Regions from separate parts of the Alteromonas sp. HB246098 genome, predicted to be linked through region 1. Evidence: predicted binding sites of a transcription regulator. Region 1 holds the regulator's gene; each other region holds the start of a gene.
The links. Region 1 encodes LexA, which represses DNA repair genes until DNA is damaged. Its sites were predicted from a motif close to TACTGTATNNNNATACAGTA; they were not measured.

Region 2: ACYTPF_RS00070 (putative DNA modification/repair radical SAM protein) is a predicted target of LexA. The motif match lies at 5,791-5,810, and genes of this name have one in related genera.
Region 3: recN (DNA repair protein RecN) is a predicted target of LexA. The motif match lies at 6,510-6,529, and genes of this name have one in related genera.

The regions. Positions count from the first base shown of each region.
Region 1 is NZ_JBTZUG010000004.1:116,464-124,802, forward strand. It holds gene ACYTPF_RS10445 (sensor domain-containing diguanylate cyclase) at 1-1,108, shown strand, start outside; gene ACYTPF_RS10450 (glycerophosphodiester phosphodiesterase family protein) at 1,167-2,552, opposite strand; gene lexA (transcriptional repressor LexA) at 2,793-3,419, shown strand; gene coxB (cytochrome c oxidase subunit II) at 4,002-5,165, shown strand; gene ctaD (cytochrome c oxidase subunit I) at 5,176-6,834, shown strand; gene ACYTPF_RS10470 (cytochrome c oxidase assembly protein) at 6,986-7,573, shown strand; gene ACYTPF_RS10475 (cytochrome c oxidase subunit 3) at 7,597-8,339, shown strand, end outside.
Region 2 is NZ_JBTZUG010000001.1:7,410-15,748, forward strand. It holds gene ACYTPF_RS00040 (hypothetical protein) at 1-302, shown strand, start outside; gene ACYTPF_RS00045 (serine hydrolase domain-containing protein) at 476-1,582, opposite strand; gene ACYTPF_RS00050 (EF-hand domain-containing protein) at 1,939-2,181, opposite strand; gene trhO (oxygen-dependent tRNA uridine(34) hydroxylase TrhO) at 2,240-3,235, opposite strand; gene ACYTPF_RS00060 (VC2046/SO_2500 family protein) at 3,314-3,886, opposite strand; gene ACYTPF_RS00065 (response regulator) at 4,008-5,648, shown strand; gene ACYTPF_RS00070 (putative DNA modification/repair radical SAM protein) at 5,919-7,160, shown strand; gene ACYTPF_RS00075 (TIGR03915 family putative DNA repair protein) at 7,212-8,006, shown strand; gene ACYTPF_RS00080 (DUF6279 family lipoprotein) at 8,164-8,339, opposite strand, start outside.
Region 3 is NZ_JBTZUG010000001.1:737,013-745,351, reverse strand. It holds gene ACYTPF_RS03120 (sugar O-acetyltransferase) at 1-346, opposite strand, end outside; gene ACYTPF_RS03115 (hypothetical protein) at 388-1,059, opposite strand; gene ACYTPF_RS03110 (arsenate reductase family protein) at 1,626-2,120, shown strand; gene ACYTPF_RS03105 (DUF445 domain-containing protein) at 2,133-3,419, shown strand; gene tmpT (thiopurine S-methyltransferase) at 3,545-4,198, opposite strand; gene ACYTPF_RS03095 (outer membrane protein assembly factor BamE) at 4,303-4,659, opposite strand; gene recN (DNA repair protein RecN) at 4,784-6,469, opposite strand; gene dps (DNA starvation/stationary phase protection protein Dps) at 6,885-7,394, opposite strand; gene nadK (NAD(+) kinase) at 7,654-8,339, opposite strand, start outside.

The DNA.
Region 1 (8,339 bases):
GGCTATTCGCGTTGCTGGTATTCATCGCGACATTACCCAGAGAATGGAAAGCGAACTTCATGAGAAAAAGAAAACCCAGCTACTTCAATTTATAAATAAAACCCGTGCCTCTTATCTTCAGAACAACGATTTAACCATGGCCTGCCAAACAGTATTGCCTGAGCTCATTGATATCTCGGATAGTCAGTTTGCTTTCATTGGGCAAATGAAAGGCGAAGGCGATGCCTCGAAGCTGTTTATTCATGCCATTTCTGAAATAGTGTGGGACAGCAGCAGCTTCTCGCAATACAACGAGTACAAAAAGCGGAACTTGTATTTCGATAACTTTGATAACCTTTTTGGTACCACAATTTTAACCGGTGAGGTAACGTTAAGTAATGCCTCAGGAAGTCATCCAAACTCAAAAGGGGTACCGCAAGGGCACCCCCGCATTAGTCGTTTTTTAGGGCTACCGATTAAGGTTAAAGATAGAGTAGTGGGCATGATTGGTTTAGCCAATAAATTCGAGCCCTACGCCTTAGATGATGCAGAGTTTTTACAACCTTTATTAGACGCATTAGCAGGTCTTTTCTACGCGGTAGAGCTGGAAGAAGCGCGTGCGATAGCTGAAGAGAAGTTGCGTAAGCTGGCTATGACTGATTCGCTAACTGGGCTGTACAATCGGCGAGCTTTTGTTGATAAATGCCATCAACTCTCTGCACAAAGCAATAGAGTGAGCGTAGCGGTAATAGATATAGACCACTTTAAAAAAGTTAACGATACTTATGGACATGATGCAGGGGACCAAGCCCTAATTTCAGTAGCCCACCTCATAGAAGAATATTATGTGGAGCCCGATATTGTTTCACGTCTTGGTGGAGAAGAGTTTGCGATAGTAGCAATTTCAGACAACAAAAAAGACGAAGAAATGCGATTTAACAAACTTCGAGAGGCTGTTGAAAAAACAGAAGTTAAATACAAGAAAGACACGATATCTGTAACAATAAGTATTGGTGCCGTTTTTGCTGAGGATAGCTTGAATCTTGATTTTAGTGGGTTACTTTCTAAAGCTGATAAACTGCTATATACGGCGAAAAAGAATGGCCGAAATCAAGTTATTCTAGGGTGATGGGAACTTAGGACAACGCTAGAAAACACGTTTTTTACAGCCCTAAGCCCTCCAACTTTTATATACTAGGTGCTAGTCCCATACAGCTTGCATAATATGTTGTTGTTGCTGGCCAGTCAGAAAACACACCAAGTACGCCCACATCTTTTGCTAGTACATCAAGTACTGTCATAACGTCACCATCGTTATTGATTGCGCTATCAGTGGCCAAAGAACCATTAACACTTTGGTAATACCAACCCCCACCTGTATTCAGCAATCCAGAGCGCTCTAGAGACCATGTAATAATATCAAGCCCTGCTTCTTTCGCCGCAATCGCGTATGGGGAAGGCACTATCTTTTCATTTTCAACCGTCAATAAGACCCAAATTGGTGGAGCAATTATTTGTACCCCATCTGCAACAAGTTGTTCCATAGTTGGAGTTAACAGTTCGGGATTATTAACTAATTGCTCAGCGGTGACGCCATCTTCGCCATCTGCGCTTTGGGCGCCATATCTATCGTCTAGATACACCGCTTGATTGCCGAAAGCTGGTTCATTCTCAATCCAGTATTTCACATCTGCTAAGTTAAATGACTGGGGCCAGACATTTTCTGGTTCAATGCCTGCTGCTTTGTATTCATCTATCATCTTTTGAGCATATTGTTGCTGTGTGAAACCATCAAAAGGCATTTGAACAGATGGCGTTTTAAGCTCTGGTGTCATTTTCACATTTAACTTTTTGAACAGTTCTATACTTTCTGCGTGTGTTAACAGGGTACCTTTTGATGAATATAAGTCTGTGCGCCAGTTTGCTGTACCATCTAAATACTCATCTACAGTGGTTGCATTTGGGTTCGCTGCGTCCATTTTACCTTTTAGCGTTTTGAATTCTGCGAGTGTTATATCGCTGGTGCAGCACTGCGCTTGGGCGGCAATGCCATTTTCAGGGTCGGCCGGTGTAAAGGGTACAGAGCAATTATCAGCCAAATCGGTTGAGAGTATATTCGTTGTAGTATGCAAGTCACACTGCGAATGCCTGCACACTAAAGCTTTATCTTTAGTAAATGTAACGTCACACTCTACTATTCCTGCGCCAAGTTTTGCCGCTGATTCGTAGGCTTCTTTCGTGTGCTCCGGGAACTGCAGTGACGCTCCACGATGCCCAATTGAAAAATCTGTTTTATAAAACGGGCCTTCACTACATTGTTGTAGTGCACTCTTTAGCTCTCCATCATCCATATCCTCTACAAGAAAAGATGGGCGCGCCCCTATCTGTATATTCGGGGCCTCTCCAGCCGGTACTTGAACGATAACAGGAACTTCAACTGTTTCGACCACGGTTACTGTGTTTTCTACAACTACCTGTTTTTCTACCTCAACGACTTCTACAGAGTCGTCATCACACGCTGCTAAGCTTAGAGTGATGACTAATACCGTGAGTATTTTTTTAGTTAGTTTCATAGATTTTCCATTGTAATTAATGAATTAAGTTTTATTTGTAGGGTAATTAACATCTGCCCAAAATTACGCTAAGCGTTGAGCGTGTCAGTTTCGTGATAATGGGGTTACGAATTAGCTACATTTTTTATAGGAAATAAAGAATGTTAAAAGCACCTCGAGCTTTTCTCACAAGGCTTACTACTTGTTATTTGTTTTTAGGTGTATATACTTACAGGAACTGTATGAACAGACAGGTCTTTTATGCGCCCACTCACAGCTCGACAAACTGAAGTTTTAGAACTTATTAAAACAACCATGCAAGAAACGGGAATGCCGCCTACGCGTGCGGAAATTGCTCGTCAACTTGGTTTTCGTTCTGCCAACGCAGCAGAAGAACATTTGAAGGCATTGGCGCGTAAGGGCGTAATTGAAATTTTGCCTGGTACCTCTCGTGGTATTAAGCTCAATATCCCCCTTGAGGACACTGCACCAGAAGAAGAAGGCCTGCCCCTTATCGGGCGCGTGGCGGCTGGTGAGCCAATTTTGGCGCAAGAGCATGTAGAATCTCACTACAAGGTCGACCCTGCTTTGTTTCAGCCTCAGGCTGACTTTTTACTTCGTGTAAACGGCATGAGTATGAAGGACATCGGTATCTTGGATGGCGATCTTCTTGCTGTGCATCGCACGACTGATGTCCACAACGGTCAGGTAGTTGTAGCGCGGGTGGATGAAGACGTTACGGTTAAGCGTTTAGAAAAGCGCGGTCGTGAAGTATTACTTCATGCTGAAAACGAAGAGTTTTCGCCAATTAAAGTAGACCTTGCTAATGAGCCTTTTGCTATAGAAGGTATTGCCGTGGGTGTTATAAGAAACGCCGACTGGATGTAAGGTTTTAGCATCTTCAATCAAAAGCGGCGTATTAGCCGCTTTTTTTATGTCTTTTAGTACCAAATTTTAGTTAATTTTCTTAGTTTAGCGTTTATTGGTATGTTTCAAAATTATGAAATCTGACATCACCATTGTATGAAAGATATGCGCTATTTGGCCCGAGTACAGAGTGGCTAAAGCACATTTATTATTTGAAAATTTGTTTGAAAAACACGAGAAGCGATGTGTTAATTGTTGATTTTGTGACCAAATAAAGCTTCATCCTTATCAACTCCCCGTTCAAAATGCGCGTTTGATTTTTTAAGCGCCGTCAGCACGCCTTATACCCACTCTACCAAAATTGTAACGCAACCCTGCCACATGAAATGATTAAAAATTAACCTCTTCATTAAATTTTTAATAGAAAAGACTAGACGGCACGGCATTATTGCGCAATTCTTATACAGAGATTAACAAAATAATAACAATGGCTCTAAATTTGTTTTACAAGTTGAGGTGATGGGTCAATCGTTCGCAAACCATTTGGTAGGGCAGCGCGCAAAATAATCAGCGTTTTTGGTCTTGCTATTACGGAGGTGCTGAGTGAAACAACTAACGACCGTTTTCGCAAAGTGGTGTTCAACAATACCGTTTTTGCTTTTTTCCCCGTTACTTCTTGCGCAAGAAGTTAGTGAAGAAGTCTCTTCTCTTAATTTAAGACGCGGTGCCACCGACATCAGCGGGCAGGTTTATGATCTGCATATGCTGATGTTTTTTATATGCGTAGGGATTGCGGTAGTCGTATTTGGGGTGATGTTTGCCTCAATGTATCTTCATCGGAAGTCTCGTGGCGCTAAGCCCGCTAACTTTCACGAAAACGTGAAGGTTGAAATAGCATGGACCGTTGTTCCTTTTCTTATTCTAATTTTTATGGCTGTGCCGGCGGCGAACACGCTTATTGCAATGGAAGACACGTCTGAGCCTGACATGACAGTGTTAGTCACGGGCTCTCAGTGGAAATGGCACTACAAGTACATGGACAGCGACGTGGAATTTTACTCACTGCTTGCTACTCAGCGTGAGCAAATAGAGAACAAATTTCAAAAAACCGACAATTACTTGCTTGAAGTTGACCGTCCGTTAGTCATTCCAACTGGGAAAAAAGTACGTTTTCTTATTACCTCTGACGACGTTATCCATTCGTGGTGGGTTCCAGATTTTGCCGTTAAAAAAGATGCAAACCCAGGCTTTATTAACGAGTCATGGGCCAAGGTCAATGAGCCGGGCATTTATCGCGGGCAGTGCGCAGAACTTTGCGGAAAAGACCATGGCTACATGCCAGTAGTGGTTATCGCTAAAGAGCCAGCAGAATTTGATAAATGGATGGGCGAACAAGAAGAAATTGTTCGCAAAGCCAAAGAAGAAGAGCAACGCCTACTTTCTATGAATATGTCCATGGATGAATTGATGAAAGAAGGCGAGCGCGTTTACAACGCCACGTGTGCAGCGTGCCATATGCCAAATGGTGAGGGTTTACCAGGTGTATTTCCAGCACTTAAAGGCAGCAAGATGGCGTTAGAAGATCAGCAAGGTCACATCGACATTGTCCTACATGGTAAGGCGGGTACAGCTATGCAGGCGTTTAGCAAAATGCTGAGCCTTAAAGAAATTGCTGCGGTTGTCACTTACGAGCGCAATGCGTGGGGCAATAACACTGGCGATATGGTTCAAGCCAAAGACGTTAATGCAGTGGCAAACGGAAACTAGGAGCAGACAAATGAGCAAAGCAACTGAAGTTATTTCGCCAGATACCTCTGCGACTCACATTGGTCAAGTAAATGGTGGGCACGCACAGGGCGATCACCTACATGATGACCATGAACACCACGACCATATTCCGAAAGGAGTAACGCGCTGGCTGTTTACTACTAACCATAAAGACATTGGTACACTTTACTTGTGGTTTGCCTTCATTATGTTTTTAGTTGGCGGCGCAATGGCCATGGTTATTCGCGCTGAACTGTTTCAGCCTGGTCTACAAATTGTTGAACCAAATTTCTTCAATCAAATGACCACTGTGCACGGGCTTATCATGGTATTTGGTGCCGTGATGCCAGCCTTTACAGGGCTCGCGAACTGGCTTATTCCAATGATGATTGGCGCCCCAGATATGGCATTGCCGCGCATGAATAACTGGAGCTTTTGGATTTTACCCGGCGCCTTTTTGATTCTGCTTAGCTCGCTATTTATGGAAGGTGGTGGCCCTGCCTTTGGTTGGACTTTCTATGCGCCGCTCTCAACAACCTATAGTGGCGATTCAACCGCGCTGTTCGTGTTCTCTGTTCACATTATGGGTATCTCATCCATTATGGGTGCGATTAACGTGATAGTGACTATTTTCAATATGCGTGCGCCAGGCATGACTTGGATGAAAATGCCGCTATTCGTGTGGACGTGGCTTATCACTGCATTTTTGCTTATTGCCGTTATGCCAGTACTCGCCGGTGCAGTGACCATGGTATTAACAGACAAGTTCTTTGGCACCAGCTTTTTTGATGCTGCTGGTGGCGGCGACCCGGTTATGTTCCAGCATATCTTCTGGTTCTTCGGGCACCCTGAAGTGTACATTATGATTTTGCCCGCTTTCGGCATTATCTCGCAAATTGTACCTACCTTTTCTAGAAAGCAGCTATTTGGTTATGCCTCTATGGTGTACGCCACGGCGTCTATCGCTCTACTTTCTTTTGTAGTGTGGGCTCACCATATGTTTACCACGGGCATGCCGGTGTACATGGAAATGTTCTTTATGTTTGCCACCATGCTTATCTCTGTGCCCACTGGGGTTAAGGTGTTTAACTGGGTAGCGACAATGTGGCGTGGTTCACTAAGCTTTGAAATGCCAATGATGTTCGCTATTGCCTTCATTGTTCTGTTTACCATCGGTGGGCTATCAGGACTAATGCTGGCGATAACACCTGTGGATTTCCAATATCACGATACCTATTTTGTAGTGGCTCACTTTCACTATGTTCTGGTAACTGGGGCGGTCTTTTCAATAATGGCGGCCGTGTATTACTGGCTGCCTAAATGGACAGGCAAAATGTACGACACGACTTTGGCTAAATGGCATTTTTGGTGCTCTTTAGTATCGGTAAATGTGTTGTTCTTCCCTATGCACTTTGTTGGTTTAGCGGGTATGCCACGTCGTATTCCTGACTATGCATTACAGTTCGCTGATTTCAATAAATGGATAAGCTTGGGGGGCTTCGCTTTCGGTTTATCTCAGCTTATCTTCCTTGCCCTGCTTATTAAAGCGTGTAAAAAGCAAGGTGAAGCGGTATCGGCGCAAGTTTGGGATGGCGCTGAAGGGTTGGAGTGGGAAATTCCATCCCCTGCTCCTTATCACACGTTTGAAACGCCGCCTGTCGTGAAGTAACGATAGGTGGGGTTTGTGAATTAGCCATTCTTGTAAAGCGCTAGGCAGTAACGGTAAGGATGGCATTCACATATTGCTGACGGTGAAGTAGGTAAGCGGCTATACAAGCGTTTACCAAGCTTCACTTTTGAAGTTACCCGGAGGTTGCGTGATGTCACAGCAAAGTGCAAATAACAAAATGGTTATCAAGCTTGTTGCTATTGTCATTGGCATGTTTGGCTTTGGCTTCGCCTTGGTTCCTTTGTATGACGTATTTTGTGACGTAGCGGGCATTAATGGCAAAACCGAGAACACGGCAGCCGTCTACCAATCAGTTGAGATTGATGAATCGCGAGAAGTGACCGTAGAGTTTATTACTCGTACAAATACCGGTATGCCGTGGGAGTTTCGCGCCGAAACTAAGCGTGTGAAAGTGCACCCTGGCGAGCTAAACACGGTATCGTTTTATGTGAGAAATCCTGCATCAAGTAATATCGTCGCTCAAGCCATTCCCTCTGTATCCCCCGGCACAGCAGCGCTCTATCTGAATAAAACGGAATGCTTCTGCTTCAATCAGCAGCCACTTGATGCGGGGAGTGAGGCCTATATGCCTATGCAGTTCTACGTCGACCCACAGCTTCCTGAAGATATAACCTTTTTTACCTTGCAGTACACACTCTATGACGTCACAGCGCGAGCCAGTGACCTAACGACAACACCGAATCCCTTTATGGCTTCAACACCATCAACTGGCGAATAAGCAGAAGGGATAAGGAGAAAAAAATGCAAACCGAAGTACAGAATCACGAATACCAAAAATACTATGTACCCGCGCAAAGCCCATGGCCCATTGTCGGGGCCGTTGCTCTATTTCTTATCGCCGTAGGTGCAGGAAACTATGTGGTGCAGGCAACCAAAGGCGAAACCGGCTATGGCGGTCATATCCTTTTAGCGGGAATAGCCGTATTGCTGGTTATGCTAGTGGGCTGGTTTAAAAACCAAATTGATGAGTCTATGGCTGGGCTTTACAGCGACCAGCTAGGCCGTTCGTACCGCCAAGGCATGAGCTGGTTTATCTTTTCAGAGGTGATGTTTTTCGCTGCGTTTTTCGGTGCGCTCTACTACGCACGGTTTATCTCGGTTCCATGGCTTGGTGGTGCATCGAATAACGCTATGACCAATGAAGTCTTGTGGCCGACTTTTGAGGCCATGTGGCCGCTGGTATCTACACCGGGTGGCACTACCACTCAAGAAATGAGTGCTGCGGGGTTGCCTACAATCAACACGGTTATCTTGCTTATCTCGTCTATTACACTGCACTTCGCCCATGTGGGTCTAGAGCAAAATAAACGCAAGCAGTTAACGCTAATGCTGGGCATTACCATTTTACTCGGGTGTGGGTTCCTGTTTTTACAGGTGGAAGAATATATACATGCTTATCGCGACCTAGGGCTTACTCTGCAGTCGGGCATTTACGGCAACACCTTCTTTATGCTGACCGGGTTTCACGGCATGCATGTGACCCT
Region 2 (8,339 bases), on a different contig from region 1:
AAAACTTTGCTTTGAAGATATTTGGTGAAGCAGTTGGGCTTGTCGGCGAGGGAATCATTAACAATGCACAAGTCTTTGGTTATTCGATTTACGCGCGTAAAGACTTTGTACTTAATAGACCAAAATTAGCCCATGAGTTGGTCCACGTGTTACAAATTGAAAGAGCTAGCTTAGACGAGGTTGTTACTCAACATTTCTTCGATATGGCTGAGTACGGCTACGACCAAGCACCACTAGAAGTCGAGGCAGCAAAAGCTAATAAAAAATACAGCGCAGACTGGTATCTTTTACCAAGTAGCTAATCTTTCTTAACTTCGTCCAATTAGTAGGTTCATCTGTTGAGGCTTAAAGTTTTGCTAAGGATAGGGAACAGAATTTTAGAGGTTAGACTATAAATTCCGATTTGTGCCATTATCAGACAGTCGTAAAGCCGCATTCAGCGGTTTATCCACTGCAATACCTTGGTTTACGGACTTTAATTGTGCTTTTTTCTAATAGTAGAAAGGATGAAGCTGTCTATTTCGTTACTCACTGGTCCAATACTGCTGTTAGTCAATATAACATAACCAAAATTTAAGTCCGTTATAGACCGAGTTAGTGCGATCCAACCACGATTAAACCCAGCAAAGCCGAGACTTTTGTTTTCTGAGTCAACTACATAGCTCATGCTCCAGCGCCCGTCAGTATAAGGAGCTGGCTTTATCATTAGATCAATTAGTTTTTCTGGCAGTAACTTTGAACCAATATAATGCCCATCGTTATTTCTCAATACTGCCATATTAAAGCGAGCTAAATCTATAGGCGTTGTCTGTAAACCTGCTGCAGCTTTTTCATCGAAGTACAACATACCAGTGACTTTTCCAGTATCGTCATAAGGTGTTGCCGACTTACTTAAAACTTTTTCAGTAATATTGAAAGTAGAATCCTTCATATTAAGAGGTTCGAACACGTATTGCTGCATATAGTCTTCAAATGCCACGCCCGATACATCTTCAATTAATAGTTGCACCACTGAATAACCACCACCCGAATAAGACCACTTTGTATTTGGCGCATGAATAACTTCAACGGGTCCAGCACCATTGTTATCACCATTTAGTGAATCAACAATAGAAGATAACTTTTCGTGTGAGTCCCATCCAACATATGGTCCCAGCGACAAGCCTGAAGTGTGAGATAGGATATTCCTTAGCGTTACTTTTTTGACGTCAAATTCAGAATTAGGAATCTGCCAGCGTTTGAGATATTGATTAATTGGCGCATCTAATTCGACTTTGTCTTGGGCTACAAGTTGCATTACTCCCCAAGCAGTAACCAACTTAGAAATAGAGCCTACGTTAAACATTGTGCTTTTGGTAATTTCAACTTCTTTAGCAATGTCAGCATAACCATAGGAGCGAAATTCGATGATTCTATTTCCATTAACGAATGCCAGTGCGACACCGGGAGCTTTATGTTTACCTAAAATCTTCGGTATTCCATCGTCCAAGCGCTTTGAGAGCTCGGACACATTGGTAAATTCTTCGGCAGTTACAAAATTGGCTAAAACGAAGGCAGAAATTATCAAAATAGATCTAAACATGACGTTCCTTGTGCGTGCAATAGTTCTTTATTGTGAAATCATACTAACACCTGTTCCATTCATGAAACTAGGCATTTTGCTTTCATTCGAAATCGAACGTCCTCTTTCGCGATTCTCTCTTTAAACGCTCATTAATTATAGACGGCCGCTTTACGCTCAAAGCAGCCGTCCAACAATAAACATGTAAACCTAAATTAGCCAACTCATACCAGCGCAAACTCAAGCATAAAAAAACGGGTGCTTTACAAAGCACCCGTTTTAGCGTTTTCTTTTTTTGCGGTAACTATAAGCTTTTAAGACACGGTCAACAGAGCGTACACAAAGCTTTAGCGATGGTTTGCGTTACTAAGTAAAACTTAGTACTCCCACCACCCTTCTTGCCACCACTCCAAAAACTCTTCGAAGTCGATGTAACCATCGTCGTTACTATCGATAAGCTTAAAGCCTTCTTGTACGTGGCTAGCTTTAGTCTTTGGTGAAATTACGGTTAGAAGCTCGATGAACTCAGGTAAATCGATTTGGCCATTGCCATCACGATCGAAAAAGCTGAAGTCCTTTCTAATTTCTTCAATTTTAGATTCTGAAAGTTGAGTGCTCACTCGCATTCCTTATTTCAACTGCAATAAACACGAGTGTAACGCCCTTCTTTCTGACTGTCTACGCCTGATTTTCTTTTGCTTTAAGTGCGCGTAAACGTTGAGCTTCTGCTTTTTCCTGACGCTTTTGTTCCATGGTCAAACGCGCTTCGGTACCCACGTGTTCCTGCTGACGCTCTTTCGCTAGCTGAACCTGCTTTTCGCGCTCTCTAAAGCGTGCAATTTGATCGTCGGTATGCGTGCCGTAACAGTGAGGGCAGCTTACGCCAGGCTCATACTTATCGCTTTGCTTATCTTCTTCAGTAATAGGGAGTCGACACGCGTAACACTGTTCGTAATGACTCTTTTCAAGGTCGTGGTTTACCGCAACGCGATTATCGAATACAAAGCAGTCGCCTTCCCACATAGACTCTTCTTTCGGCACATCTTCAAGATACTGTAAAATGCCGCCTTCTAAGTGGTAAACCTCTTCAAACCCCTGCTCTTTCAAATACGCTGTCGACTTTTCACAGCGTATGCCGCCAGTACAGAACATGGCTACTTTTTTGTTTTTTGACGGGTCGAGTTCTTTTTCTACGTATTCTGGGAATTCGCGAAACGTGTCGGTTTTAGGGTCAATGGCGTTTTTGAAAGTGCCAATTTCTATTTCATAACCGTTTCGGGTGTCAATTACGGTTACATCAGGGTCGCTTATTAGCGCATTCCAGTCTTTAGGCTTGACGTAAGTGCCTACAGTTTGGCGAGGGTCGATACCTTCAACGCCCATGGTCACGATTTCTTTTTTAAGTTTCACCTTAGTGCGATAGAACGGCTGTTCGTCGTGAAGTGATTCTTTGTAAGAGATAGGATTGATACGTTCATCGCTATTCAGATAAGCGAGCAATGCGTCGATACCTTCACGGGTACCTGAAACTGTACCGTTAATGCCTTCGTGAGCAAGTAGAAGCGTACCTTTTATACCATTTGCTTCCATAGTCTCTAGAAGCGGCTGGCGGATTTCTTTAAAGTTTTCAAGCGCAACAAATTTATACATTGCGCATACAATATATTTAGACATATTTTAACCTTTGCTGATTGGAGCGTAAGACCAGTGCAAAAATGCGGCGCGGAATATAACAAAACTGACCGTTAAAAACTAGGCGATATTTTCAAATGAAGAAAAGTCTGGCGTTGTAGCTTGGTGCTTATCTTTCCCATATTTCCCGTCATCGGCGTCGCCTTGCGAAGATATAACATCGTAAAGTAACGTATTATCTTCTTTTATAGCGTTGTCATATTGCTTTTTCAGTCGTTTCTGGGTAGCTAGACTGCAGTTGTCTACAACGTCATCCGGGATGCGCTTCGCGTCATCAGTTTGAGCTAACGGCGCAGGCTTCATACTAAGAAAAAGGCGTGCACCTTCGTAGTCTGTAGCGAGTAAATTTGAGTGTACTTGCATGTCTGTCCATTCATTTTCACTGACGGACAGTGAAGGACGTCTATAGTGATTTAACGCCGCAAGTTGCGCTTCTATACTATTCGCTGTGTCAGCGTCTGACGTTGCCGCTTCAATTTCAAACGGTTCAGCTACGCTATGTTGCTGCATTGCAAGGTATAACGAGAACAAGGCCCCCTGCGATGACGCCCGAGCAAGTACACCACTTCGCTCCCAGTAAATACTGGGGTCTATTGATGTTTGTTCATTTGCTGAGGCTAAATCTGGCGACATACGTACACAATGCTGTTGTTGTATACGTATGTTGTCGGCAAGATAATGTTTTTCTTAAGCTTATTTTCTAAAGTTAGATATACTTCTACTAATTGATAGTGTGTTTATTCACGGATTCGAAATGCAATTTAGCAACAAACAAGTACTGATTGTTGAGGACCAACGTCCTTTCCTTCTTCTTTTGAAAGGGCTAATGCATTCAATGGGGGCGTCTGATGTCGTCACTAAGTCTTCTGCTGAACAGGCGGTATCGCTGTGTAAAAAGCACAAATTTGATATTGTAATTTGCGACTTACACTTGGGTGCTGATACCAAAAATGGCTATGAACTTATAGAAGAGTTGCGCACGCGAAGGCTTATCAACCCAACCTCAGTATTTATTCTTATCAGTGCAGATAGTGCTCGACCGGTTGTGCTTGGCAGTATTGAACGTCGCCCAGACGATTTTCTAATAAAACCCTTTTCACAAGTACAGTTAAAATCTCGCATCGTTCGTGCGTGGCAAAAACGACAATTTCTTCAACAAGCGTTCAACCTTATAGAGCAAGGTGAATACAACAGTGCCATAGATCATATTGAGACACTTTTAGAAAACCCTCGCCACTACAAAGGACACTGCGAACAACTGCTAGTTGAACTCTATTGGCGTATTTCTCAACCCCAAAAAGCTCTAGATGTACTAAAAGAATATATCGAAGGTAGGCCTGTGCTATGGGCACAAATAGCAATTGGTAGAACCTATCTGCTGTTGAATGAATATGAAAAAGCGATATCCATTGCCAAGAAAACGTTAAAACGCAACCGTTTCAATGCTGATGCTCATGATATTCTTGCGCAAGCGCATCACGCCTTGGACGCAGGTGAAAAAGCCCTAGATGCGATTAGGGAAGCTATCAAGCTTTCCCCGTTTTCATTACCTCGTCATTATAAGGCTTGTGAAATTGGCCGGGAAAATGACGATTTAGTACTAGCAGCCAACTCTAGCCAAGCAATTTGGAACCTATCAAAACGCACTGTACATAAAGCAAGTTTACATTGGTGCACAATGATACGTAGTTTACTTGATGTCGCTGAATCTGCTGATGACAAAAGCCAGCGCAATAAATATCAGCAAGAAGCCTTACTCACATTACAGCGTGGTAAGTTTGATGAGCACCTATATAAAATCGACAGGGAGTTCGACGTAGAAATTTTTGGCAATATTGTAAATGCAAGGATAAGCGCGATTGATGGGAAGCTCATTGATGCAAAGCGTCATCTCAATACATCGCAAATACAGCTTGATGATAAATACGCAGAAGTACCGACAGCGTTCATTCCAGATAGCATTAACGTTATGTATAAGCTGGGAGAGTTCGACGACGCGCTGCAGTTAAGTTCTCTACTTTCATCGAGGGGTGAAGAACTCGACCAAAACAGTTCTTACATGTTAAAGACACAAGCGCAAAACGCACAAAAAAGCCTCGCTAGCTATCAGCAATTTAACCGTGAGGGCATTCAACACTACCAGCAACAAGACTTTGAACGCGCTAAAGCCTCGTTTGCCCTTGCTCAAGGTTTTGCACCTGTTAATACAGGTGTTGCACTTAACCTGCTTCAATGCCTTCTTCAAATAGCCATAAAAGAAGATAAAGCGGAAATGAAGTTAATAAACGAATGTAAGCGTTTGTTTAAGCTGATTGATGATATGACACTCAAAGCGCCATACAAAGAAAAGTACGAAAATATTCGAGATGAACTTTCTAAGTATATTGGCTTTTGATACCCAGTGACATATTAGTTCTTTTTAAAGCAACCCTACCTTTTTCTATCGCTGGTAATTCATTGCTATTAGCCTATACATCTGTGTTGTAAGCCTCGTTGGCTAACATTAAATCTTTCCCCTCTACTGCCGTAATCAATTGTACTGTATATATATACATGATATAACGCAGTGCCATGCAGCTTATGCCAAAAAACGCTCATATCGATACTTTGGTTAAAAACACTAGGCTGTTTAACTGTGACTGGTTAAAGGAAGTAAACATCGGCGATGCATGACAGACTGATACAAAAACTTGAAATTCTTTCCGATGCGGCCAAGTACGACGCGTCTTGCGCGAGTGGTTCAGCAGGTAAACGACAAGCTGGAAAAACCGAAAAGACCGGTATAGGTTCGCTTACCGGTGGCTCGGGGATATGCCATAGCTTCACACCAGATGGAAGGTGTGTTTCGCTGCTTAAGATCCTTATGACAAACTACTGTATTTATGATTGCCATTATTGCATTAATAGAGTTTCAAGCAATGTGCAACGGGCGCGTTTTACAGTTAAAGAAACTGTAGATTTAACCCTAAATTTTTATAAGCGCAATTACATTGAGGGTTTGTTTTTAAGTTCTGGAATTGTGGGTTCGCCCGATATCACTATGGAAAGCATGGTGCGTATTGCAAAATCGCTACGTCTTGATCACGGGTTTAAAGGATATATTCACCTTAAAACTATCCCGAATGCGTCGCCAGAACTACAAGCAGAAGCGGGTCTTTATGCTGATAGACTTAGTATTAATGTGGAAATGCCTACACAGTCTTCGCTAAACAAGTATGCCCCAGAAAAAGATCTTGGCGATATTCACTGTTCGATGAATACGTTAAAAGAAAAAATTGCAGAGCATAAAGTAGACAAAACATATTCGGGCAAACGCCCTCCCCAGTTCGCACCTGGGGGGCAGTCTACGCAAATGATTATAGGTGCCGATGGGTCAAACGATAAAACCATTTTAGGCACAAGCGTTAAGCTCTACAGCGATCAGAAACTTCGACGTGTGTATTACTCAGCATTTTCCCCTATCCCTGATGCTTCGGAAGTTTTACCGCTAAAACCGGCGCCATTGATACGAGAGCACCGCTTGTATCAAGCGGATTGGCTTTTACGCTTTTACGGTTTTGGCCTAGATGAAATCTTGCAAGACGACATGTTAGATATGGACTACGACCCGAAACTTTCATGGGCATTACGTAACCGCCATCTATTTCCCGTTGATTTGAACAAAGCTGACAAACAAATGCTGCTACGCGTTCCTGGTCTTGGTGCGCGAACGGTACAAAAGATTTTATCTATAAGGCGTAATACAAAGCTCAACTGGATTGACCTTACTAAAATGCGGCTACCTCTTAAAAAATTGAAGCCTTTTATCAGCGTTGGAGATTACTTCCCTGATATCCATTTACTCGACAGTAATAATTTCGAGCTTCAGTTTAAACAGCCTAAACAGTTTGAGTTGTTTAACGCTTGAGTGTGTTGTTAATGCAGCTAAATTCAGCCGTAGTCTAAAAGGTAGCTTTACATGAAGACCATTACCATTACTTCAATACCTGGCTTTGATGAATGGCGGGAAGCTTCGCGAGAATGCATTGCTGAGCGCATTCCCCCTGAACATATTATTTGGCAGAGCGCTCATTCTGTACAAGACGATCTGTTCGGTAGTGGTGATGAGCAATGCGAAAGAAAAAGGCCGCGAAGCAAGCTTAGTATTCCTAAACCTACACTGATGCTTTTAAAGTACGCCCTATGTCATAACGATGATAAACGATTTGCGCTTTGTTACCGGGTGTTATGGCGTGTCGTTTATGAAAATAAACAACTTTTACAAATGAAAACTGACGACGATGTCATCCACCTTTTCGCCATGGCGAAAGCGGTAAAACGTGATGCTTACAAAATGAGTGCTTTCCTGAGGTTCAGAGAAATAGACCTAGAGGGGCAAGAGCATTTTGTCGCCTGGTATGAACCAGAGCATTTCAGTTTAGAGATAAAGCTCAACTTCTTCCAAACCCGTTTTAAGAATATGCGGTGGTCTATATTAACGCCCTATCGTGCAGCTCATTGGGATACCGAAACCCTAGTACTAGAAGATAATCCCGATCCAAGCGTAGTACCCGATGATGACCGCATTGAAAAATACTGGCTGACCTATTACGCCAATATATTTAATCCAGCGCGTATCAAAACAGGTGCGATGTTAAATCAAATGCCTAAAAAGTATTGGAAAAATATGCCAGAGACGTCGCTGATAGACGATATGATTAAGCAATCGGACGCTCGGGCCAGAAAAATGATAAAGGATGGCAATAAGCACTGAGTCAATACAAATGAGCTTGTATTAACGAGCTAACCCAAACGAATAACCATAAACGAGCTTGGCCCATAAACTCTGAGCTAGTACATCTGAGCCAAGCTTTGTTTAGCGCTGATTTGTGTAATTCTACTTTGGATTAGTATCTATTTGTAATACCAACTTAGTCTCTAAAATTTTCTATAGTATCAATTAGGTCATCAATACTTTCTATAAGGGTTTCTCGCTGCTCGTCAGTTAGCGTGGTGAAAAGCTCGGATATTAACGCAGCGCTAACGGTCATGTTATGTGCGCTGCTTTGCTTGTAAACATCGCTTTTATAGCTATCTGGGTTTTGCA
Region 3 (8,339 bases), on a different contig from region 1:
CCAATGGATGCGTAGCGGTGTACAGACCGACTTGAGGCGCAATCATGCAGTTATCACCTATCGTGACCTTTGCTGCATCCAAAATCACACAGTTGAAGTTAGCGAAGAAATTTTCGCCTACATGGATATTTTCGCCGTAATCGCATTTGAATGAAGACTCGATGTAAAGCCTCTTTCCGGTGCTGCCAAACAGCTGTTTTAGAAGTCTAGTACGCTTTTTGTGGTCGCTTTGACAAGTCGCGTTAAGCTCGTCTAATTGAATACGGCATTGCTTTCGCAACGCCGTTAACACTTTGTCTGACGGGAAGTATAAATCGCCAGCAAGCATCTTTTCATGTTCAGTCATGTCATTCCGAAACGTTGGGCTTAGATATTCGAGCCGATACGTTACTGCGCACCACCGTAGCTTACAACGACTTTTTGCTTTAACTCGTCACTTTCAATGTCTAAGTTAACAGGGCGGTGCAATATAATGCTACCGTCTATAGTCACCGAAGCACTGATCGACAGGGTAGGTTTGTTATCTGATTTATTACCCCAAGAGCTCTCACTTTCTTTATATACGATATCGCCTAAAACATGAGATGAGCCAGATAAAGTAATGTCGCCGTTAAGTGTTTTAATGTGTTTTTCAATAGTTGTATCAACAGCAGTTATGTCACCGTTGACGGTTTCGACACTACCGCCAATTGTACTTTGTGTGGGAAGCGTCACATTTCCATTCACAGTCTCTAGGCTCTTAAGTACATTAAGGTGTGAAGTTGCGGTTACATCGCCATTTACAATGTCGATATTTCGGACAGACACATGGCTGCCCATTTCAAGGTTGCCATTGACGATACTAACTTCATCCGCACCAGCGTGATCGCTTATTTCCACGTTCCCATTAACAGAGGAAATATCGCCAGCGTGCTTCCCTTCAGCTATGTCAATATTGCCTAGAATAGAACTAAAATCACTGCCTTCCAAAGCATTTGCATTGCCAACATGGATAACGCAGCCCGAAAGTAAAGAGGCTGAAAGCAACATAGCAGCACTAGCAATAATAGACTTTTTCATATTCTTATATCCTTAATGGTTTTTATATACTTTAGATAGCACGCTTTAATGATGTTGGTACTAAACACAAATTTTGATATGTCGTGTTATGTGTTTATAACCTTTGCTTCATACTTATCACGTATCGTGCCACTCTTAAAAAGTCATTTAAATCATGGAGTTAGTGTTTTTTTGTTAAAAAGGTTAGCAAGCGTAGTGGCGCGATGAAACGTTTTGTAGTTTTAAGCGCCAATATATAGCGAATTTGACCATACGAATTAACATGCACTTAAGCATAGAAGTGGACAGACACTTATTTAGCTTTAAGCAACGAGTTGGACACTCTAATTTAATGGTAAAGCTCCAACAAGGCTGTTTATCTAAATACTCTTCTTCTAAGTATCAAGTTAGAGATATTGTGAGTGTGTGTCCGCCCAGTACAGGTGCGAAGTGATTAATTCTTAGAAAAGCGAGTGTGTGTCCACGAAGTACAGGCTGGGTATCTAGGCTGATTAGGGGGGGCTGTCCTCGATCTTAAACAGTATGTTGGTATTTATAGTTTTCCTTTTTTGTTGAGGCGAGTAACGATGATAAAGGTTTATCATAATCCAGAATGTGGAACGTCTAGAAATGTACTTGCAGTAATTAGAGCGGCGGGATATGACGTGGAAGTTATTGAGTATTTGAGTGTAGGGTGGGAGCGTGAACAGCTGAGCTATTTATTGCATGCAGCAGGTTTGAGGCCTCGACAGGCGCTTAGGACAACAAAGTCGCCAGCGGCTGAGTTAGGGTTGCTTGATGAGTCGGTCAGCAACGAAGCTATCTTCGAACTTATGTTGAAGCATCCTATCCTGGTAAATAGGCCTATTGTTTGCATTCCTAAACATGAATATGAAAAAACAGCTTCATTATCTTCCGACCCAAATGAAGATAATGCTGTTGCTGATAACGCGAAAGAAACAGTAAAACTATGTCGGCCTAGTGAAGCTGTATTGGATATTTTACCGGTATGGCCAAAAGGCCCTTTTGCTAAAGAAGACGGTACACCATTAATTGACCAAGACGGTGAACGAGTAATTTAAACGGAGTAGTTTATGACGGACAAATATGCACAGCTAAACAGAGCCAAAAGGCTCGCATTGGCCTGTTTAGTTTTTGCCGCAGGTGTATTTGTCTTTACGGTATTACTACCCAAGTTTTACCCAAACTTACAGGGTGCATGGTGGTTAGGGCTTATAAAGATGGCGAGCGAGGCGGCACTCATAGGTGGCCTTGCTGACTGGTTTGCTGTAACTGCGCTGTTTAAACCAATACCAGCCCAGTACCCTATTCCCCATACCAATATCGTGGCAAGTAATAAGTCGGTTATTGCTAATAACTTGTCTTTATTCGTTAAAGAGAAATTCTTTCACCCCGAGGCGATAGAAAAACTGATTCGAGACAGCGACCCTGCGAAGGGCGCTGGAAGATGGTTGTCACAGGAAAGAAACGCTACTCGTTTAAGTCGCTTTATTTGTGACGCCTTTGCCGGCGTGTTACGTGTACTTGATGACAAACCCGTCAAAGCGTTTATAGCTAAAACAGCGCAGAAGGGTATTAACCAACTTGATCTTAGGCAGCTAATGGCAACTTCGCTAGGCGCCGTGACGAAAGAACGCCAGCACCAAGTCGTGCTCGATAGGGTATTAGGGAAACTAGCTAAGCTGCTCGCAGAGCCCGAAACTCAAATTTATATAGCAGATACGCTGGTCGTCTGGTTAAAAACTGAGTACAGCCGCATCGAAAAGCTCTTGCCGTCCAGCTGGCTAAGCGAGCAGGGTGCGCTGATTGCTGTTAAAGCCGTTTCAAGTATTTTAGAGGATATATACGAGGATGAGCACCATCCTATTCGCCATGCTTTCGACGAACAGGTGCATGAGTTTTTATATGAGCTACAACACAGCCCGTTAATGGAGAAAAAGGTAAACAGCTATCGCGAAAAAATCGTTAATGACCCAGCATTAAATACCTATGTTCAGCAGTCATGGGCCAAATTTCATCAATGGCTCTTAACGTCGCTTGAAGAACAAAATGGCAAAGCAGAAACTAAAGTGTCGGATCTGCTAAAAGACCTGGGCACAACGTTAACGCAAGACAGTGAGTTGGCCAAAGCGTTTAATAAGCATATTGGTGAAGCAGCGAAATATATGGCACCAGAATTGGCTGAATTTTTAACCCGCCATATCCGCGACACCATCAATAGCTGGGACGAACGCGAGATGGCAGAGCAGGTAGAACTAAATATTGGTCGCGACCTACAAAAAGTGCGTATTAACGGCACTATTGTCGGTGGTCTAATAGGTGCAGTATTGTTTGGAGTCGAGGCGCTGTTAGGGCTATAGACGCAGACCTTTGCAACACTACTGGCAATGCATGGAGTAGGGCGATACTGAATTAGCCATTCAAATTCGAAGTAGTGGTATTGGCTCAAACACTATATGCATGTAACAAAAGGCTGCGATAAAACCTACTTAGCTGTTAAGGCAAATACCAAATTATCAGCGTCTACTTTGCCTTTTAAGCCGCCTTCAAGCACTGAGCGCTCTAACCTATTAATGTCGTAGGCGCCAGCGTAAAGTGAATCAACGGTTTTTTCGTTTACGCTAAATGGAGGGCCGGCCATTTCATTCTGGTCATACTCGAACGAAATGATTAGCTGAGGCGCGCATTGAGTAATAGCAATTAGGTGTGCAGCGTATTGCTCGCGAAGGGGGCTAGGCAGCGCTACTAAAGCTGCTCTGTCGTAAACACCAGTAACGTCACCTATGTCGCTTGACGTAAGTTTAAAAATATCGCCCACGTGTATAGTTAAGCCGTCTTTGGTGTAAACCTTACCCTTTGCAGTGGTAGTAACGGTAGGCTCGGCTTCCAGCTCTTCAAATAGCTGTATGATAGCCACTTCGCTCAGTTCAGCACCTACCACCTCACAACCTTGGGAAAGTAGCCAGCCGATGTCGCGGGTCTTACCACATAGTGGAACAAATATGCGTTTCAAAGCAGCGCTCGAGTTCTCGCTACCAAGCAGAAAAGAGGAATACTTTACAAGAAGCGCATTGCCTTCGGGCTCATGAAATCCGATTTCGTTATTTAGCCATTTACTGTGCCAAAAACTGTGTTCCATGTATGCCTCAATCAGGTAAATGATGTAACTCGAAAAACAGGTGTTGTTATTTAGGGTACTAGAAACTAAAAAGGTAGCGTGAAACGCTACCTTTATAAATATAATTAGTTATCAAGCGGTGTGTTGAAGTCTTCAGATAACTCGAAGTCGCCTTCAACCGTGGTGACTTTGTCATCTACAAAGTTTATTACCATTTGCTTCTGAAAATCTTTTCCGCGCTTTTCCATACCGCGTTTCATATCGTAAACGTAGTACCAAGTGTCATCATCGAACGAGTCTTGAACAACAGGGTTGCCTAATACATAAATAACTTGTTCTTTTGTCATTCCAACACGCAGCTTTTCAACGTCTCTTTGATCAAGAAAGTTTCCCTGGGGAACGTCGATACGATATATCCAGTTCGAGCAAGCGGTTGATGTAAGTGTGATACCAAGAATTACTAATAGGTGTTGCAACTTCATGCGTTAATTTGTCCAGTATTGCCTTTGTTAGTGCCAGCGAATTTCGCGAAGGCGAATTTCGAGGCTGTTTTATTGCAAGCGCGAAGGCATGCTACATTGACAACTATGACCAATCAACTGCATTTTAGTTCGATGCTGCGCTTTTTAGCAGTTCTTTTGCGTTTGCTAAGGCCGATTTGGTTACTTTGTCACCGGCTAGCAATCTCGCTAACTCATCAATACGGTCTTGCTTGGTAAGCGGTAGCATTTGAGTTTCTGTGCTTTCCCTATCGGTGAGCTTAGTTACGAACAGCTGGTTATGCGCCTGCGCAGCTACTTGTGGTAAATGCGTTACACACATTACTTGCGATTGCTTGCCCAGTTTGCGCAACAGACCGCCAACGATAGATGCAGTTGGCCCACTAATACCTGTATCGACCTCATCGAAAATCATGGTAGGAGTTGCGTGATTGTCACTCGCAATTACCTGGATAGCTAGCCCTATCCTTGATAATTCACCACCTGACACCACTTTTTCTAACTTGTCTGCATCCTGACCAGGGTTGGTAGACACTTTGAACTCGACAGTATCAAGACCTGTGCTAACAGGCTTCTTAAGCTCATCGTACTGAATTTGAATATCGACTTTTGCATGAGGCATATTCATTTGACGAATCTGAAGCTCAATATCTTTACTTAATTTACCTGCAGCACGTTGTCTGCTTTCAGACAACCCTTTGGTCGCGATTAGGTATGTTGCTCGCGCTTCTTCTACTTCGCCTTCAAGTGTGCCTAACAGCGTTTCTTGTTCAGATAGTGAATTGAATTCGGCGGCGAGTTCCTGATGGTGTTGATATAGCCCTTCTGGCATAACGCTGTGTTTGCGTGCCAGATCCATCGCTTTAGCATAGCGCGCTTCAACTTGCTGTAGACGAAGCGGGTCAATCTCTAACTGATCGCAGTAGCTACGTAGCTCTCCCGCAGCTTCTTCTACTTGAATTGCTGCGTCATTTAGTAACGCTATCATAGGCGTTAGGCTTGCGTCATGGGCTTCCAATTCGCCCAAGCGCTCAATGCTACTTTGAATCACTGATAAAGCGTTGCCCTCATCATTTTCATATAAGTTGTACACGCTAGTCTGCGCTTGTTCTAAAAGACTTTGACCATTGCTCAAGCGCTTGTGTTCTATTTCCAACTCTTCGAACTCGCCCTCTTCAATAGCGAACTCATCAAGCTCTTGAACCTGATAGGTTAACAGCTGAATTCTATCTTCTCGTTGCTGTGCTTGCTCTTGAAGTGTCTTTAGTGTGCGTTGCTTATCACGCCAAATTGAATGAGTTTCCGTAACTTGCGCTAACAATTCATCATGTTTAGCGTAACCGTCAACTAGGTCTCTTTGATGATCTTCTTTCAACAGTTGCAGGTGTGTGTTTTGACCGTGAATGGCTAACAAATACTGGCCTAAGCCTTTTAACTGCTGAAGCGAAGCGGGAATACCATTGATAAACGCTTTTGAACGACCTTCTTTAGAAATAACTCTGCGAATAAAGCAGCTGTTTTCATCCTCGTCTGAGGTAAGTTCATGTTCATCGAGAAAAGCTTTAGCTAATGCGTTACTGCTCAAAGAAAAGTGTGCGATGATTTCAGCTTTCGTACTTCCTTTACGCACAGCATTTGCGTCGGCACGTTCACCCAAGCACAAGCTTAACGCATCAATAGCAATTGATTTACCTGCACCGGTTTCACCGGTTATTGCAGTAAGCCCGTTTTCCAGTTGAACCGATAATTGTTTTACAACAGCAAAATTAGAAATAGAAAGATGCGCTAACATAACCACACTCGAATAAGTTGAACATGATGATATATACAGTAACTGATAATATATACAGTATTTTGCCTGTGTAAAGTTAAGTCGTGAAAAAATTACGCTAAAATTAAGAAGGAAGCTAATAAAGTTTGAGAAATCAATGTTATAACTTCGAATGGTTATTTGAGGTTATAAGTAACCAGCATAAACGAAATTAATGAGAACGCGTGTTTTACAAAAATTTATACAGTACTAATCTACTTAAAATTCGATAGCCTAAAGCCTGTCTGTAAAGAAGGTTTGTAAGCCAATACGTTGACTGCTGTAACGGTTTTTTAAAACCAAACAGCAAAAAGGAGAGCCAAAGCTCTCCTTTAAAATTCCAATTTTAGTTGAATTATAAATCGTCAGATAACTATCTAAAATTCAGTAAAAAAGCTTATTGCTGCAACTCACCGCTTCCAGATTCAATGTGTGCGCGCACGAACCACTGAAACTGTTCTAAGTCTGCCAGCTGACCAGTGATCATATCTTCCGATACTGGGTCAATTTCACCAAGAAGCTCTAGCGCTTTTCTATGGTCACCATTTACGCCGTCATAAACAGCGTCTAGTGCCTTAAGGTGGTCAAGTACTAAACCTTTCCCTAGTTCATAATCGCTCCAGCTGCGACCTTCAACAATGGCTTTCGGTGTGCCTTTCGGTACGCCGCCTAACGTTGCAATTCGTTCGGCAATGGTGTCGGTCATTTCGCGTACTGCATCTACCTGAGGGTCTAGCATTTCATGCACGCCAATAAAATTTGGGCCTACCACGTTCCAGTGAATGTGCTTTAAGGTTAACTGTAAATCTAATAGTGCAACCAATCGCTGATCCAATACCTTAATTGTTTTGGCAGCAGCATCGTTATCCATTCCTGGGGCTGTAAATTTGATATTGGTGTTACTCATGATATCTCCTATTGAATGTAAATAAATCAGCACGATGTAAAACATCATAAGGGGCAAAATCTTACTAGCCCTGTGCCAACAACTTACTTTGATAGGTGCAACGGGTATGCCGAATTCTGAGAGTTTTATAAGTACACGTTTTTAATAGAGAAATATGGGAAGATTAAAAAATCTTTATTTTTCAAGCCTGTAGCAATTAAGAAAATGCTACAGGCTAATGTAATAAATGCACATTAGAAAAGATGAATAGTGAATGAGGCTAGTAAAGCTTACTGCCCCAACCTAGCTTTTTGCGAAGTACGTTGAAATAGCTGTAACCCTTGGGATGAACAAGATGAAGCTTGTCTACGCTCTTGTTAATGCGGATTTCATCGCCGGGCAGTACGGGTAGTACAATGTGACTATCGCAACTTACCTGCAAGGAATCACTGTTTACTTTTGATACTTTCATCGATACCTGACTGTCTGCATCAACAACAATGGGGCGACTGCTCAGTGTGTGAGGAAACATAGGCACCAGCGTTAGTGCATCAAGCTTTGGCATTATAATAGGGCCGCCGGCAGATAGGGAGTATGCAGTCGAGCCTGTAGGTGTGGCGACAATCAACCCGTCGCTACGCTGACTGAATACGAATTGCTCATCGATATAAATTTCAAATTCCATCATATGAGCAACTTTGCCGTGGTGCAGCACCACTTCGTTTACAGCAGAGTTGTTACTTTTAAGCTTTTCGTGCCGGTAAACTTCGACTTCAAGTAAGAAGCGCTCTTCAACCACGCACTCACCATTGAAGATAAGGTCAAGCTGTTGAACGATATCATCAGGGTGGATATCTGTTAAAAAGCCAAGATTACCGCGGTTTACGCCTACGACATGGATGTCAAAACGCGCCAGTACACGCGCGGCACCAAGCATGCTGCCGTCACCACCTACTACAACGGCAA